DNA from 4 places in the Chimaeribacter sp. YP20170169 genome. Region 4 is predicted to be linked to each of the others. Evidence: predicted binding sites of a transcription regulator. Region 4 holds the regulator's gene; each other region holds the start of a gene.
The links. Region 4 encodes PhoB, which activates phosphate uptake and scavenging genes when phosphate is short. Its sites were predicted from a motif close to CTGTCATAAAACTGNCNNAT; they were not measured.
Positions count from the first base shown of each region.

Region 1 (4,379 bases), 1.1 Mb from region 4:
TTGTTGTTTTAACTGCCCGCACTGGTTCCGGTCGCGTCACGCGCCTCCCCATTCCCACCCGGCACGCCGCCAACACGTTGCGGCTAGGTGCCAGCCAAAGGGGAGTGACCACACTCCTCTGATGCGCTTTCCATGTGAAATATCAGCAGCATGAGCTAAGTATAGCCTCTCTGGCAACGTTCAGATTTTATCATCAATTCCCCGGCAAACCGGTGCCGTGCTCACAAGGGCGTGAGCGGGGTCACGTCTGGCTGTAAGCCGCGCCCCCTCGTGGCAGGGGGAATATGACCCAGGCCGGGCGACCCGACCCCGCTTGAAAATTATCGAATTGAAAAAGCGTATTGATTGGATAAATTGTTATTAACCGGGATGCCGTTACCCTTTTTCATTTTCTACACTGAAGAGGAGCCACCGCACGGCGTGTGCCGGAGCCGGTGGCTCAACACGGTGATCCAGGGGTGGGCTGGAACAGCCCCAGTATGTCAGGAAACAAAGCAGACGTAGGGCGAAAGCGCGCTGCGGCCGGCCTGCCGGCAGTGGGGCCGATCGCCTTGAGGGGGGATCATGATCAGTACCGTTGCGCTATTCTGGGCTTTATGTGTGGTGTGTGTCATCAATATGGCGCGTTACTTCTCCTCCTTGCGGGCGCTGCTGGTGGTGCTGCGCGGGTGCGATCCGTTGCTTTACCAATATGTCGATGGCAGCGGCTTCTTTACCTCGCACGGCCAGCCCAGCAAGCAGATCCGCTTGGTGCGCTATATCTATTCCCAACGTTATCTTGATCATCACGATCCTGAATTTATCCGCCGCTGCGCGCGGGTGCGAGGGCAGTTCATCCTGACCAGCTCCCTATGCGGGCTGGTGGTGGTCAGCCTGGTGGCGATGCTTATCTGGTATTGAGTCATTTTCAGGAGAGCAGGCAGTAAAAAAGGCGGCCCTAGGGCCGCCTTTTTATTGGGTCGCAGTAGCGTCAGATCAGCTTCAGCGCAATCCAGTAGAGCGTACCGGAGAGCACAATCGCGATCGGCAGGGTCAGAACCCACGCCAGCAAGATGCTTTTCACGGTTTTGCTCTGCACGCCGCCGCCATCCACAATCATGGTGCCCGCCACCGCAGAGGAGAGCACATGGGTGGTGGAGACCGGCATACCGGTGTAGCTGGCCACGCCGATGGAGAGGGCAGCGGTCATCTGCGCGGAGACGCCCTGGGCATAGGTCATGCCCTTCTTGCCAATCTTCTCACCGATGGTGGTCGCCACGCGCTTCCAGCCGAACATGGTGCCCAGCGAGAGCGCCAGCGCCACCGCAATGATGATCCAGACCGGCGCGTACTCAACAGTCGCCAGCAGGTCATTGCGCAGGTTGCCAAGGAAGCGTTTGTCCTCGGTGCTGGTGTTCGGCAGCTTGGCCGCCTTGTCAGCAGTATCCGCCACGCACATCAGCAGGCGGCGCATGTGGCTGCGCTCATCCACTGACAGCGCGCTGTAGCTCGGCAGGTTGGTCAGCAGCGTCTGTGCACGGTCAATCGCCACCAGCGCGCGGCTGCTGTCGCAGTGGAACTCACGCGGCGTGTCCGGCAGCGTCTCTTCCGGCGTCGGCACCAGCGGCGTCTGCGCAGCGACGTGCGGCAGGGCATCCGGGTGCTGCTGGTAGTACTGCTGCAGGTGCGTCACCGCGTCGCGGGTGCGGGTGATGTCATAGCCGGTGGCATTCATGTTGACCACGAAGCCCGCCGGGGCGACACCAATCAGCACCAGCATGATCAGGCCAATGCCCTTCTGCCCGTCGTTGGCGCCATGCGAGAAGCTGACGCCGATGGCGGAGAGGATCAGGGCGGTACGCGTCCAGAACGGCGGCTTCTTCTTGCCGTCGGACTTTTCGCGCTCTGCCGGGGTCATGTGGATGCGGCGGCGCTTCTTGGTGCTGCTCCAGTAGCGACGCAACACAAACACCAGCGCACCCGCCAGCCCCATGCCGACCAGCGGCGAGAGGATCAGCGACAGGAAAATGCTGACCATCTTCGGAATGTTCAACGCATCCACCACGGAGCTGTCCGTGACGATGGCGTTGGTCAAACCGATGCCGATAATGGCGCCAATCAGGGTGTGTGAACTGGAGGCCGGCAGGCCAAAGTACCAGGTGCCGAGGTTCCAGATAATTGCCGCCAGCAGCATGGAGAAGACCATTGCCAGGCCATGGGCCGATCCTACGTTCAACAGCAGATCGGTGGGCAGCAGGTGGACGATGGCATAAGCAACACTCAGGCCGCCGAGTATTACGCCAAGGAAGTTGAAAAGACCCGCCATCACGACCGCAATCTGCGAGCGCATGGCACGGGTGTAAATCACAGTGGCCACTGCGTTGGCTGTATCGTGGAAGCCGTTAATGGCTTCGTAGAACAGGACAAACAGTAGCGCGAGGACTAACAACAGGCCGGTATGAAAATCCAGCCCAGCGAACAGATGTAGCATAAGCGTTACGCCAGTTGGTGGTCATGAACGCGGCGCATTATCCGCGAGAACAGGGTGCATCGGAAAGAGAAATATGACCGTTTTACGACAAAAAAACCGTCCAAAGGGCGCATTTTGTTGAAAAAACGATATAAAATCATCGTGTTAATAAGACTTACGTTTATTAACTTTTCGTTACTCTGGAACTTGATGCCGCTGGGGCATACAATTCGCCGCCTGAATCGCCAGCCTGAAATTGCCAGCACACCTTTATATGTAGCAGATCTTTCAGGTATGGCCCGGCCGTAAACGCTATTTATTACAGAGGTATTGCAGTGGAACAGTTTGATGTGGTGGTGATCGGTGCCGGCGCGGCCGGTATGTTTTGTGCCGCGCTGGCGGGACAAGGCGGCCGCCGGGTTCTGCTGCTGGACAATGGCAAGAAGGCGGGGCGCAAGATCCTGATGTCCGGCGGCGGGCGGTGCAACTTCACCAATATGTACACCGAGCCAGCCGCCTACCTGTCAGAGAACCCGCACTTCTGCAAATCGGCGCTGGCGCGCTACACCCAGTGGGATTTCATCGATCTGGTCAACCGCCACGGCATCGCCTACCACGAAAAGACCCTCGGCCAGCTCTTCTGCGACGACTCGGCGCAACAGATTGTCGATCTGCTTCTGAAGGAGTGTGAGCAGGGGCAAGTGACGCTGCGGCTGCGCAGCGAAGTGCTGGCGGTGGAGCAGGGCGAAAATGGCTTCACCCTGTCGCTCAATGGCGGGCAGGTCAGCGCTGGCGCGCTGGTGGTGGCGACTGGTGGCCTGTCGATGCCGGGCCTTGGGGCCACGCCGTTCGGCTACAAGCTGGCGGAGCAGTTTGGCCTGAAGGTATTGCCGACCCGCGCCGGGCTGGTGCCCTTCACCCTGCACAAGCCGCTGCTGGATCACCTGCAAACCCTCTCCGGCGTCTCCGTGCCGGCCGTGGTGACGGCGCAAAATGGCGTCTCGTTCAAGGAGAGCATCCTCTTCACCCACCGCGGCCTCTCCGGCCCGGCGGTGCTGCAACTGTCGAGCTACTGGCAGCCGGGCGAGAGGGTGAGCGTCAACCTGCTGCCGGGGGTGGATCTGGCGGCCCACCTCGACGCCGAACGGCTGGCGCACCCGAACCAGAGCCTGAAAAACACCCTGGCGCAGCTGTTGCCAAAGCGGCTGGTGGAGTGCCTGCAACTGCTGGGGCAGTTGCCGGAGGCGACGCTGAAGCAGCTCAACGCACCACAGCAGGCGGCGTTGGTGGAGAGCCTGCAAGCCTGGCAGGTGCAGCCTAATGGCACCGAGGGCTACCGCACCGCCGAGGTGACGCTGGGCGGTGTCGATACCCGCGCGCTCTCCTCCAAAACCATGATGGCAAACGAGGTGCCGGGCCTCTACTTCATTGGCGAAGTGATGGACGTCACCGGCTGGCTTGGCGGCTACAACTTCCAGTGGGCGTGGAGCAGTGCCTGGGCCTGCGCGCAGGCACTGATCGCCGGACGCTGATCTCAGGTGGTGCCGTCGGGCGTCAGGCGGGCGATCAGCAGATCGCGCAGCGCCCGCACCTTGGGCAGCCCCTCACGACGCTTTAGCCACACCAGATTCATCGGCAGGCCATCGGTGGCCAGCGCTGGCAGCACCTCCCGCAGCGTTCCCTGATCCAGGTGGCGCTGCACCAGCCAGCGCGGCAACTGCGCAATGCCGTAGCCGTGCAGCACCGCCTGCACCTCCCCTCGCCATCCCCGACCGCGATGCGCACCGGCAGCGCTCGCCGCTCGCGGTCGCCGCTGTGGCGGCCCGTGAAATGCCAGGGGCTGACGCGGCCATCCTCCTCGCCATACCCGACGCAGTGGTGTTGCGCCAGATCGCGCGCACTGAGCGGCGTGCCATGCTGCGCCAGATAG
Region 1 covers NZ_CP176824.1:146,184-150,562, forward strand. The annotation lists gene uspB (universal stress protein UspB) at 565-900, shown strand; gene pitA (inorganic phosphate transporter PitA) at 971-2,470, opposite strand; gene ACK3SD_RS00610 (BaiN/RdsA family NAD(P)/FAD-dependent oxidoreductase) at 2,785-3,981, shown strand; gene ACK3SD_RS00615 (hypothetical protein) at 3,984-4,151, opposite strand; gene ACK3SD_RS00620 (LysR family transcriptional regulator) at 4,079-4,379, opposite strand, start outside.
Region 1: pitA (inorganic phosphate transporter PitA) is a predicted target of PhoB. The motif match lies at 2,542-2,561, and genes of this name have one in related genera.

Region 2 (4,379 bases), 820 kb from region 4:
AGCCAACCGCCAGGCCCGCCAGATAGGCCGCGCCGAGGGCCGTCACCTCACGCACTTCCGGGCGCTCCACCCGCGTGCCGAGAATGTCAGACTGGAACTGCATCAGGAAATTATTCGCCACCGCGCCGCCATCCACGCGCAGGGTTTGCAGGCGGGTGCCAGCGTCTGCCTGCATCGCTTCCAGCACGTCGCGGGTCTGGTAGGCGATCGACTCCAGCGTGGCGCGGATGATGTGGTTGGCATTGGCGCCACGCGTCAGGCCGAACAGCGCCCCGCGCGCATAGGGGTCCCAGTAGGGCGCGCCAAGGCCGGTGAAGGCTGGCACCATGTAGACGCCGTTGCTGTCTTTCACCTTCAGGGCGAAGTATTCGGAGTCCGCCGAGTCGCTGATCAGCTTCATCTCGTCACGTAGCCACTGGATGGCCGCGCCGCCGATAAACACCGCGCCCTCCAGGGCGTAGTTCACCTCGCCGCGCGGGCCGCAAGCAATGGTGGTCAGCAGGCCGTGGGTGGAGGTCACCGCCTCGGTGCCGGTATTCATCAGCATGAAGCAGCCGGTGCCGTAGGTGTTTTTCGCCATGCCCGGTTGGACGCAGAGTTGGCCATACAGCGCCGCCTGCTGGTCACCGGCGATGCCGGCAATCGGGATGCGGGTGCCGCCCTTGCCGCCAATGTTGGTCTGGCCGTAGATCTCGGAGGAGGATTTCACCTCCGGCAGCATCTCACGCGGGATGTCCAGAATGTCCAGCATACGCTGGTCCCACTCCAGTTTGTGGATGTTGAACATCATAGTGCGCGAGGCGTTGGTGTAATCGGTGATGTGCACCCGGCCTTGGGTCATTTTCCATACCAGCCAGGTGTCGACGGTGCCGAACAGCAGTTCGCCGCGCTTGGCGCGTTCGCGCGCGCCCTCGACGTGGTCGAGGATCCACTTCACCTTGGTGCCGGAGAAGTAGGGGTTAATCACCAGCCCGGTGGTGTGCTGGATGTACTCCTCCAGCCCCTCTTTTTTCAGCCGGGCGCAGTAGTCCGCGGTGCGCGGGTCTTGCCAGACGATGGCGTTGTAGATCGGCTTGCCGCTCTCTTTGTCCCAGACGATGGCGGTTTCACGCTGGTTGGTGATACCGAGTGCAGCAATCTGGTCGGAACGGATGTCAGCGTGCGCCAGCACCTCCACCAGCGTGGAACTCTGTGATGCCCAGATGTCCATCGGGTCGTGCTCAACCCAGCCGGCTTTAGGATAGATTTGGGTAAACTCACGTTGTGAGACCGCTACGATATTGGCGTCATGATCGAGAACCACTGCGCGGGAGCTGGTTGTGCCCTGATCCAGAGCGACAATGTATTTCTTTTCTGGCGTCATCATAATTATCCTGCAAAAAGTTAACCGGGAACGCGTTATCGTTACGCTTTGCGCTGTGTCGTCGGGGACGGCGGTGCCGCTTCGGCGTCTGGCTCGCAAATCTCACACGGCAGGTGGCGGCCAATCAGCGCACGGTAACCGAATGCACCGAGGGATGCGCCCACCAGCGGGCCAAAGATCGGCACCAGACAGTAGGGAATGCTCATGCCGCCAGTCAGGGCCACTTTGCCCCAGCCGGCAAAAAAGGCAAACAGTTTCGGGCCGAAGTCACGCGCCGGGTTGAGGGCAAAACCGGTCAGCGGGCCCATCGAACCGCCGATCACCGCAATCAGCAGGCCAATCAACAGCGGGGCCAGCGGGCCGCGCGGCACACCGTTGCCATCATCGGTCAGCGCCATGATCAGGCAGACCAGAATGGCGGTGATCACTGTCTCCACCAGAAACGCCTGCATGATGGAGATGTGCGGGTTCGGGTAGGTGGAGAAGATGCCAGCCAGGTCGAGGCTCTCGACGCTGCCGCGCACCATATTGTGGCCCTGCTCATAGACAAAGAACAGGTTGTAGTAGAGGCCGTAGACCAACGCGGCGGCGCAGAAGGCCCCCAGCAGCTGGGCGACAATGTAGGGGGCCACCTTGCGGCCATCGAAGCAGGCGAACAGCCAGAGCGCGATGGTGATGGCCGGATTGAGGTGCGCGCCAGAGATGGCGGCAGTCATGTAGACCGCCATGGCGACGCCCAGGCCCCAGATGACGCTGATCTCCCACTGGCCGAAACTGGCGCCGGCCAGCTTCATCGCCGCCACACAGCCGGCGCCGAAGAAGATGATCAGGCCGGTGCCGAGGAACTCAGCGATGCATTGGCCTTTTAGGGTAGTGCTGGTTAACTGGCTCATAGTGAAGTCCTACGGAGGGTAAGGGTCATTGGTTATTGTTAGTTCGCTGCGGTGTAACAAAGGTTAATCGAAATAGGTGCTCATTCTATAAATGAGTGCATATTGTGAATTTATCGTTAACGAGCAGAAACGAGAAATAGCGAACTTAAAATGTGTGTGGTGTGTCATAAAAATGAGCGAATTCGAGTGATTTTATCGCCAATTCACCCCATTCGCGCATCGGTAAACCGGTCACCTGAAGCCGCTTCGCTTTTCTGTGGGGCGCCCCGTGCCCTGCTTTTGGCCCGCACGGGTTTCTGGCTGCAGACAAAATGTTCGGCTCACCCCGCTTTACGCCGGGATGCGGCTAGACAGGGGCAGGGTAGCTACATACAATCGTTTTTATTCAAGCGGCGCGCCGAGCTGATTCAGCCGCAGCGTTTCGAAAAGGGCGCTTGTTTTTGAAAGCAAACCCGTTTGCTGCCTCTGCATCCGACGGAGTGGACGACACGACAAGATGTACGCCTTACGAACATAAGAGGATTTAAGAATGTCATTTGAAGTTTTTGAGAAATTAGAAGCGAAAGTCCAGCAGGCGATTGACACTATCACCCTGCTGCAAATGGAAATTGAAGAACTGAAAGAGAAGAACAACTCGCTTTCTCAAGAAGTTCAACATGCAGGCCACCACCGTGAATCGCTGGTGCGTGAGAACGAGCAGCTGAAAGAAGAGCAGCACGTCTGGCAGGAACGCCTGCGGGCGCTGCTGGGAAAAATGGAGGAGGTCTGATCTCCTCGCACCCGACGACTGCCGTTGAGGTGTAAAGTCAGAACAAAAAAGGCGCTCCGGGAGCGCCTTTTTGTTGCCTGTCATACCTCACTCGAGGTCGAGCGGGTCTTCGGACAGGATAATGCCGGTGTTGTCGGCATAGAGATGATCGCCGGAGAAGAAGGTGACGCCGCCGAAGTTGACTCGGATGTCGCTCTCGCCGATGCCCTCGCTGGCCGCGCCAGCCGGGATGGCCGCCATCGCCTGAATGCCGATGTCCAGCTCCTCAAGGTCATCCACCTGGCGCACCGCGCCGTAGACCACAATGCCTTCCCACTCGTTCTGGGTCGCCAGTCGCGCCAGCTCCGCATTGATCAGCGCCCGGCGTACCGAACCCCCGCCATCCACCAGCAGCACACGGCCACGGCCATTCTCTTCCAACAGGTCATAGAGCAGCCCGTTATCTTCGAAGCATTTCACGGTGGTGATCTGCCCGCCAAATGAAGTACGTCCACCAAAATTGGAGAACAGTGGTTCAACGACATTCACCTCTTCATGATAAATATCGCACAGTTCGGAAGTATCGTATTTCATAGGATTAACGTCTGGTTGATGCAGGAATTTTTAGTATATCCCTTTCTGGCGAATGTTGGCAAAATCATCAATTGTTAACCATGTCTTAAGCCAGAATTAAATGCTCAGCACCACACCGAGGGCAAACAGCACATTGGCCAGCAGGGCGGTTTTCACCATCTGCTCCAGCATCGGCCGCATCGCCTCTGCCTGCGGTTGCTGCAACACATCGCGGCCGTGCGTCCACAGGCGCGGCAACGCCAGCACAAACAGCCAGCCCCACGGGCTGTGCAGGTAGAAGAGGGCGAACAGCGCGAAGCAGAGCGCTGACCCCGCCAACAGCAGCGCGTGGTAGAGCCGCCCCTTGCGCGCGCCGAGCCGCACCGCCAGCGTGTGCTTGCCGTTGGCCGCATCGCTCTCAATGTCGCGCAAATTATTGATGTTTAATACCGCTGCCGCCAGCAGGCCGCAGGCGGTGGCGGGCAGGAAGACCACGCCATCCAGCTGGTGGGCTTGCAGGTAGTAGGTGCCAGCGACGCTGATCCAGCCAAAGAAGATCAGCACCGACAGGTCGCCCAGCCCGCGATAGCCGTAGGGCTTGGAGCCGACGGTGTAAGTGATGGCTGCGCCGATGGAGAGCAGGCCGAGCAGCACGAAGCCCAGCACGTCCTGCGGCGAGCGGCAGGCCACGGCAATCAGCGCAATGCCGGAGGCGAGTGACAGCAGCACCGCCAGCAGCAGCGCGCGCCGCATCTGCGCCGCCGAGATCAGCCCCTTCTGCATCCCGCGCAACGGCCCGAGG
Region 2 covers NZ_CP176824.1:3,765,811-3,770,189, reverse strand. The annotation lists gene glpK (glycerol kinase GlpK) at 1-1,366, opposite strand, end outside; gene ACK3SD_RS17160 (MIP/aquaporin family protein) at 1,405-2,256, opposite strand; gene zapB (septal ring assembly protein ZapB) at 2,786-3,025, shown strand; gene rraA (ribonuclease E activity regulator RraA) at 3,113-3,598, opposite strand; gene ACK3SD_RS17145 (1,4-dihydroxy-2-naphthoate polyprenyltransferase) at 3,695-4,379, opposite strand, start outside.
Region 2: ACK3SD_RS17160 (MIP/aquaporin family protein) is a predicted target of PhoB. The motif match lies at 2,418-2,437, and genes of this name have one in related genera.

Region 3 (4,379 bases), 280 kb from region 4:
CGACATGCCCAACAACTGGCTGCCGGAGCTGTCAGGGCTGGCGCGCCTGCGCTTTAGCACCAACGCGCTGACGCGGATGCGCTACTGCTTCCCCAACGGCCAGCTCGACATGATCTGCAAGGACACGCCGGAGCACGCGCCCGCGCCGCTCAAACCGTGGTTTGCGCTGCCCAACCCGGTGGCGGAGCAGGGTTACGCCATCATCTTTGGCCACTGGGCCTCACTGGAGGGGCGTGGCGCGCCGGAGGGTATCTACGCCCTCGACACCGGCTGCTGCTGGGGTGGCGAACTGACGCTGCTGCGCTGGGAGGATAAGGCGTACTTCACCCAGCCCTCCAACCGCCAGCATGACATGGCGGAGACCGAGGCCCCCCGGGCCTCCTGATCCGCTACCAATAAAAAGGCCGCCCGGCATCTCGCCCGGCGGCCTTTTTTATTGCGCGCGTCAGGCGCCGATGATGCCGCCATCCTCACGGGTGATCATCAGTACCGATGAGCGCGGGCGCGGGCTGTTGTCCGGGAAGTGGGAGTCGCCCTCCTCGCCGGGATGCTGGATGTTGACGAACAGCGTGCGGTAGTCCGGGGTGAAGGCCACGCCGGTCAATTCGCAGGACTTCGGCCCCACCAGGAAGCGGCGGATCTCGCCGCTCTGCGGGTCGCCCACCAGCATCTGATTGTTGCCCTGCCCCTGATAGTCGCCGCTGTTGGTGTACTTGCCATCGGTCAAAATCCACAGGCGACCATCGTGGTCAAAGCCCAGCCCATCCGGGCTATTGAAGGTGTTCTCCGCCGTGATGTTCGGCGTGCCGCGGTTGACGCCCTGTGGGTGGGCGATCGGGTTGCCGCACAGCGCGTACATGTCCCAGCTGAAGCTCTCGGCGGTGGCGTCGCCGCCCTCATCCCAGCGGATGATCTGGCCGTAGATGTTGTCCGGGCGCGGGTTGGCGGCGTTAAGCGGCATCCCCTCGTCGCCACGTTTGCTGTTGTTGGTCAGGGTGCAGTAGGCGCGCCCATCATGCGGGTTGACGGCGATCCACTCCGGGCGATCCATCTTGGTCGCGCCCACCTGTGCCGCCGCCTTGCGGGCGAAGATCAGCACCTCGGCCGCGTTCTGGAAACCATTCTCCGGCGTCAGGCCATTCTCACCGAAGCGCAGCGGCAGCCACTTGCCGGTGCCCTTCAACGGCGTGCCATTGGCATCGCCATTGAACTGCGCGGCGTAGAGGGTGCCCTCATCCAGCAGCATGCGGTTGTTGGCCGGGTTGGCGCTGTCCACCTTGCCGTTGGAGACGAATTTGTAGATGTGCTCGCCGCGCTCGTCATCGCCCATGTAGACCACCAACCGGCCATCCTCGGCGACGGTAACGGCGGCATTCTCATGCTTGAAGCGTCCCAGCGCGGTGCGCTTGATCGGCGTGGAGTCCGGGTTCATCGGGTCGATCTCGACGATCCAGCCAAAGCGGTTGAACTCGTTTGGGTTTTTCGCCACGTCAAAGCGCGGGTCGTAGTCCGGCCAGTTGCGCTCCGGATCTTCCGGCTTCAGGGTATAGCGCTTCTGGTCAGCGGTGGTGGCAAAGCCCGCCTGTTTGGTGCCGAAGTAGGTGTCGAAGTTCTCTTCACAGGTGAGGTAGGTGCCCCACGGGGTCTTGCCGTTGGCGCAGTTGCCGAAGGTGCCGAGCACGCGGGTGCCGGTTGGGTCAGCGGCGGTTTGCAGCAGCGCGTTGCCAGCCGCCGGGCCGCTGAAGGTCATCGGCGTGTTGGCAGTGATGCGGCGGTTGTAGCGCGAGTCGGTGACACGCTCCCAGCGCGGGGAACCGGCAACGCGGCGCACTTCCAGCACCGAGACGCCATGCGCCGCCTGCGACTTGCGCACATCCTCCAGGCTGGTGGCCTTTTTGCCGCCGTGGGCGAACAGGTACGGCTCGTTGACATATTCATTGTTGATGGCCATCACGCCACGGTTGTCATCCAGCGGGAAGAAGCTCATGCCATCGTTGTTGTCGCCGAACTGCTGCTCCTGATCCGCCGCACTGTTGCCGCCATTCGGGTCGAAGGCTGGCGCGCCCGCGTGCAGCGGGTCGCCCCAGGAGATCAGCACGTCCGCCCGGTAGCCCTCGGCCAGCACTACCTTGTCCTCGGTGGAGGCGGCGATGCCCTTGAAGCCCAACAGTTTGCTGCCGTTGGCGCCCGTGCCCTCTGCTGCCCAGACGTCACGCGGGAAGGTGCCAATGCCGCCCAGGAAGCCCGCCAGACCCACCATCCCCGCGCTTCCCAGCAATAATTTGCGGCGGGTTGGATTCATCAGGCGGTCGGCATTCAGTTCAATTTTTTCACTCATGCTGTTTCCCTTTTCTTATTTGCGAGCGGCAGGAGGCTGCCGGCTGCCAACGATGCGGGTCAGTCTAAACAGAGAGTGTTTCAGGTTTGTTACAATTTGGCGGCGAGAGGTAGAAAAACGGCGCGCCAGCCGGGCGCGCCGCCAGCAAGATTAACGACGGCGGTCGAGGATTTCGAAACAGTAACTGTGGGAGTTGTTGTCATCCGCATCGTGGAATTCGCTGAACTGGCTCTCCCACTCATCCGGCTCGTAGTCCGGGAAGTGGGTATCCCCTTCCACTTCGGCATCAATGTGCGTCAGGTAGAGGCGGTCAGCACGCGGCAGGAACTGGTCATAGACCCGACCACCGCCAATCACCATCACCTCGGCGGCGTCGCCGGCCTCGGCCAGCGCGGCCTCGACGGAGGTGGCCCAGGTGACACCATCGTGGTCACCGGGATGGCTGCTGATAACAATATTGTGGCGTCCCGGCAGCGGGCGTCCAATAGACTCAAATGTCTTGCGTCCCATAATTACCGGTTTATTGAGCGTGTTGCGCTTGAACCACGCCAAGTCAGCCGGTAAATGCCACGGCATGGCATTTTCCATGCCAATAACGCGATCCACCGCCAGTGCAGCGATCAGGCTGATAATCATTGTTAAACCTTGTGTCGTCGGAGTGTGTTGTCGTCGGAAAGTGTAGTACCGAAAAGTGCTGTCACTATACGGAAAGGGCCAACAGCCGTCGATAGCGTCAGCGGTTCCCAACAAATTTATGAGACAGCTCTTAGCGAAGTCGCCATTTTACCGCGTATTTCGCCACAAATAGTGGCCTGCCCGCATGTTTCCTGCCCGCAAAGTGGAAAAAAGCCAGTACAAGATCGTAATTCCTACCCCGAAGGGGTTAGTAAAGCAGCAGTCACAGCGGCCCGGCGTGGCAATTATCCATAAGCGTGGTGCGAATTTCCCGCCGTGAGGCTATCATTCCCTTTTTTCCTCCTCGGCCTGTATACGATGTTAGAAACCTCTCTGTTTGTCGCGACCATCGCGGCGCTGGGCATGTTGTCGCCCGGCCCGGACTTCTTTTTGGTGATCAAGAACGCGGCGCGCTACCCGCGTGCGGCGGCGATGTTCACCGCGCTGGGCGTCATCTGTGGCGTGGCGACCCATATGTCCTACTGCGTCGCCGGGCTGGCGGTGGTGATCACCACCACGCCCTGGCTGTTCAACGTGCTGAAATATGCTGGCGCGGCCTACCTGATCTGGGTCGGCATTCAGGCGCTGCGCGCACGTGGCGACAGCAAAATGAACCTCAGCCAGCTCACCCCGCAGACCGTCAGCCTGAAGGCGGCTTTCTTGCAGGGCTACCTCTGCAACCTGCTGAACCCGAAGGCGACGCTGTTCTTTCTGGCGGTCTTTACCCAGGTGTTGCAGGTCAACTCCAGCATCGGCGAGAAGCTGTGGTACGCCGGTATTATCCTTAGCCTGTCGGTGGTCTGGTGGCCGCTGCTAGTGATCCTGTTCCAGAGCGAGCCGGTACGGCGCGGGCTGGCGAAGGCGCAGAAGGTCGTCGACCGCCTGCTGGGCGGCGTACTGATCGCACTGGGGATCAAGGTGGCATTGAGCTGATCGTCCCGTGATCCTGGCGCGGGCTACGGCCCGCTTTTTTTATGCCATTCGTTAAATCATGATTAAACCTTGCTAATGCATCCCCTGCCCTTTCTTTGATCCTGTCCACCTTCCTGATTCAGCCTGTTGTTTTATCGTCCGTTTTGGCCTGCATCCGGCAGGCCGCTATTGACGACTGACAGGAATAATAATGAAAACAGAGACACCTCACGCAACAGAGCGGGTCGGCATCACCGGCTACCTCGCCTTCTTTATCACTATCCTGCTCTTCTCCGGCCTCTTCTCCAGCAGCAGCGGCTGGTGGCGGGTGCTGGACTTCACCGTGCTGAATGGCGCGTTCGGCACGCTCAACGCGCCGGGCGATACCGTCACCTCCTTCCGCGGCAGCGGCGGCAGCGGCGCGAAAGATGGCTTCCTGTTCGCACTCGAGCTG
Region 3 covers NZ_CP176824.1:3,229,837-3,234,215, forward strand. The annotation lists gene apaH (bis(5'-nucleosyl)-tetraphosphatase (symmetrical) ApaH) at 1-385, shown strand, start outside; gene ACK3SD_RS14725 (PhoX family protein) at 446-2,338, opposite strand; gene folA (type 3 dihydrofolate reductase) at 2,489-2,974, opposite strand; gene ACK3SD_RS14735 (LysE family transporter) at 3,332-3,946, shown strand; gene ACK3SD_RS14740 (nucleoside recognition domain-containing protein) at 4,137-4,379, shown strand, end outside.
Region 3: ACK3SD_RS14725 (PhoX family protein) is a predicted target of PhoB. The motif match lies at 2,414-2,433, and genes of this name have one in related genera.

Region 4 (4,379 bases):
CCTCCGCCAGCGGCAGTGCCTTCACGCCGCTGGTGTGGAAACCGATGCTGGCGTAGCCGATGGCATTGGGCGAGCCAGCCACCGCCTGCGCCACGGAGGAGGAGCCGGGCAGCTCGTTGACCTGTGGCAGGAAATCGCCGCCGCACAGCGCCCGTAGCTTGAAATAGCCATAGGTGCCGGAGGCGGAGTTGCGCCCGTAACGCTCAAAGGTGCGGTTGGCCCAGTTGCCACCCAGCCCGACGTCCCCCCAATGGCGCGCCGCGCCGCCCTCGCCACAGCGGCGGTTCACCGAGAAGATGGCGTCCAGCTGCCCACGGGTCAGGCCGGTCAGGGGGTTATCCTGATTCACCAGCACCACCAGCGCATCCACCGCCACCGGCACGGCAACGGGCACATAGCCGAAGTGCTCGCGGAACGAGGCGATCTCGGCATTTTTCATTGGCCGGCTCATTGGCCCCAGCTGGGCCGCACCGGCGGCCAGCGCAGTGGGCGCGGTAGAGGAGCCAGCAGCCTGGATCTGCAAGTTAACGCCGGGATAACGGCGGGAAAACCCCTCGCCCCACAACGCCATCAGGGTCGCCAGGGTATCGGAACCCACGCTGGAGAGGTTGCCAGAGAGCATACCGTGGCCCGCCGCGGGCGGCACGGCAGCGACGCCCGGCGCGCACACCGAGAGAATAAGCAGCAGGCAGGCGCTGGCCTGCCGGTAGAACCGAAGAATCATGCGGATGTCCGGCTGAAAAGTCCGTAAAGCCGATGATTATGTCTGCGCGGCGCCATGAGTCAATGTATCCGGTACAATCAGCCGTTTTGGCAGGGTGAACATGAAGCGTGCGCCCTCCCCCGGCTCGCTGAGGATCTCCAGCCGACTGTCGTGGTGGTTAAGCGCGTGTTTGACAATCGCCAGCCCCAGCCCGCTGCCGCCGGTCTGGCGGGAGCGCGCCTTGTCCACGCGGTAGAAGCGCTCGGTCAGGCGCGGCAAGTGCTCGGCGGCGATGCCCGGCCCATTGTCGCTCACCTGGAACTGCGCGCCCTGCGCGGTACGCTGCCAGGAGACCTCAATACGGGTGCCCGGCGGCGTATGGTTGACGGCGTTATAGACCAGATTGGAGAAGGCGCTGCGTAGCTGCTCCTCATTGCCGTAAACCTTCAGCGTGTCATTGATGCGGAACTCAATGTGATGCTGGCCGCCGCTCAGGGTCTGCGCCTCCGGCTGCAACATGCGCAACATACGCGGGATATCCACCCGCTCCTGCATGTCCGGCGGCGGCGCGGCCTCAATTTTCGAGAGCGTCAGCAACTGATTCACCAGCCCCTCCATGCGCCGGCCCTGCGCCTGCATGGTGTGCAGCGCCTTGCTGCGCAACGGCTCCTCCAGCGTCTGCTCGCCCATCATCTCCAGATAGCCCTGCAACACCGTAAGCGGCGTGCGCAGCTCATGGCTGACGTTGGCGAAGAAGTTACGGCGCGCGCCCTCCAGCTGGCGCATCTGGGTGACGTCACGCGCCACCATCAGCAGCTGCCCCTCAGAGTAAGGCATGGCGCGAAACTCCACATGGTGACCATTATTGAGCACCAAGGTCAGCGGGCGGTTGAATTGCGGCTCCTGCAAATAGCGGGTGAACTCCGGGTAGCGCAACAGGTTCAGGATATTCTGGCCGTTGTCCTCCGGCCAGCGCAGGCCGAGCAGGTGTTGGGCCAGCCCGTTGCACCAGAAGATGATCCCCTCCTCGGTGGTCAGCACCACCGCATCAGGCAAGGACTCTGCCCCGCTGCGAAAGCGCTTGATCAGCAGCGCCAGCTCGCGGCGACGGCGGCGGTTGCGCAGCTGCATCTGGTAAAGGCCGTAGAACAGCGGCTCCCAGCTCCAGCGGCCGGTGGGCGGAGTCATGCTGCGGTCGAGCCACAGCCAATAAGAGAGGCGAAGCTGGTTATAGTAGTTCCAGCCCAGCGCGACCAGCACGCTGGCCAGCAGCCACCAGGGCAGACCGCCAAACAGCAGCCCCAGCAGCAGGCCGGGCAGGCAGAACAGCGCCAGCTCCAGCGCCAGACCCTTCCAGGATAGACGTTCCAGCACGTGATAATCTCCGGCGCGGCGTCAGTAGCGCGTTGAGAACCGGTAGCCCGTACCGCGGACAGTCTGCACCATGCGGTCATGCCCACTGCTCTCCAACGCCTTGCGCAGGCGGCGGATATGCACGTCCACGGTACGATCCTCGACGTAGACGTTGGTGCCCCAGACATGGTTGAGCAGCTGCTCGCGGCTGTAGACCCGTTCTGAATGGGTCATAAAGAAGTGTAGCAGCCGGAACTCGGTCGGCCCCATCTCCAGCGGCGATTCATTGGCCATCACCCGGTGCGAGGAGGGATCAAGGCTCAGGCCCTGCATCTCAATCATCTCTTCCACCGCCATTGGCGAAATGCGGCGCATGACCGCCTTGATGCGGGCCACCAGCTCCTTCGGCGAGAAGGGCTTGGTGATGTAGTCATCCGCCCCCACCTCGAGACCCCGCACGCGATCTTCCTCTTCACCGCGGGCGGTGAGCATCATCACCGGGATGTCGCGCGTCAGCGCCTCACGTTTCATGTGCTTGATAAATTGCAACCCGGATCCTCCCGGCAGCATCCAGTCGAGCAGCACCAGGTCGGGATAGGGTTCCGCCAGGCGGTTTATCGCACTGTCGAAATCTTCCGCTTCCAGCGGCTGGTAACCGTTCTGCTCCAGGACAAAACAGACCATCTCCCGAATCGGGGCTTCATCCTCAACCACCAATATGCGTCTTACCATCGTCAATCCTGCCAATAGGTTAGCGATCACGTTTGTTTGCGGCCGCCATTATGCGTCAGATTTATGACACATTTATGAATATCTGTTTCGGTAATGTTTCCCCCACGCCGTGTCCCGGTGCCTACCTTACGGCGAACGGCGGCGACTGCCAGGGTAAAATCACGAAGTTGGAAAGCATCTCGCAAACATCGGGGGGTTTGCGGCGCGACAGCGTGCCAGCCGGGTGTTTATAATCAGCCTCCATTACGCCGGGGCTGGCGTCAATCCCCGCATCTGCCGCCGGGCGGGTGCGGTAGCGTGAGCGGATTACCGAGAGAGAGTGTTATGCGCCTGATTCACACATCTGACTGGCACCTTGGCCAGCTGTTTTTTACCAAGAGCCGTGCGGCCGAGCACCAGGCCTTTTTGGGCTGGCTGATTGATCAGGTGGAGGCCCACCAGGTGGATGCGGTGGTGGTGGCCGGGGACATCTTCGACACGGGCGCGCCGCCGAGCTATGCGCGCCAGCTCTACAACCGCTTTGTGGTGGATCTGCAACGCACCGGCTGCCAGCTGATTGTGCTGGGCGGCAACCATGACTCGGTCGCGACGCTCAATGAGTCGCGTGAATTGCTCGCCTGCCTCAATACCACGGTGATCGCCAATGTGAAGGCCGATCACCGGCCGCAGCTCTGTGTGCTGAACCAGCGCGACGGCACCCCCGGCGCGCTGCTGTGCGCCATCCCCTTCCTGCGCCCGCGTGACCTGCTGCTCAGTCGCGCCGGCCAGTCCGGCAGTGAGAAACAGCTGGCCCTGCAAGAGGCCATCGCCGCCCACTACCACACCCTGCACCAGTCAGCGCTGGAAAAGCGCGACCAACTGGGCCTGCCGCTGCCCATCATCGCCACCGGCCATCTCACTACCGTCGGCGTCTCTACTACCGATTCGGTACGCGACATCTATATCGGCACCCTGGACGCCTTCCCGGCGCAGGCGTTCCCGCCGGTGGATTACATCGCCCTCGGCCATATCCACCGCGCCCAGTGCGTAGCGAAAACCGAGCACATCCGCTACAGCGGCTCGCCCATCCCGCTCAGCTTTGACGAGGCGAATAACCAGAAAAGCGTCTACCTGCTGGAGTTTGACGGCGGCGCGCTGGCGGGCGTCGAAACCCTGCCGGTGCCGGTCACCCAGCCGCTGGCGGTGGTCAAGGGCACTTTGGTGGAGATTGAGCAGCAGTTGCAGGCGTTCGCCAGCGCCGATCCGGCCCGCCCGGTGTGGCTCGACATTGAGGTCGCCACCCAGGACTACCTCAGCGACATCCAGCGCCGTATCCAGCAGCTCACCGAAGGGCTGCCGGTGGAGGTGGTGCTGTTGCGCCGCCACAAGGCGCAGCGCCAGAACATGCTGGATCAGCAGGCGCGCGAAACGCTGAATGAGCTGTCGGTGGCGGAGGTGTTTGACCGGCGCATCGCGCTGGAGACCGACACGGACGAGGCGCACCATGAACGGATGCGGCAGATGTTCCGCGCGGTGGTGGAAGAGGTGCGTGAAGCCAATGAAGGAGTGCAATCCGTATGAAAATCCTGAGCCTGCGGCTGAAAAACCTCAA
Region 4 covers NZ_CP176824.1:2,945,123-2,949,501, forward strand. The annotation lists gene ACK3SD_RS13465 (PstS family phosphate ABC transporter substrate-binding protein) at 1-724, opposite strand, end outside; gene phoR (phosphate regulon sensor histidine kinase PhoR) at 761-2,077, opposite strand; gene phoB (phosphate response regulator transcription factor PhoB) at 2,099-2,788, opposite strand; gene sbcD (exonuclease subunit SbcD) at 3,113-4,348, shown strand; gene ACK3SD_RS13485 (SbcC/MukB-like Walker B domain-containing protein) at 4,345-4,379, shown strand, end outside.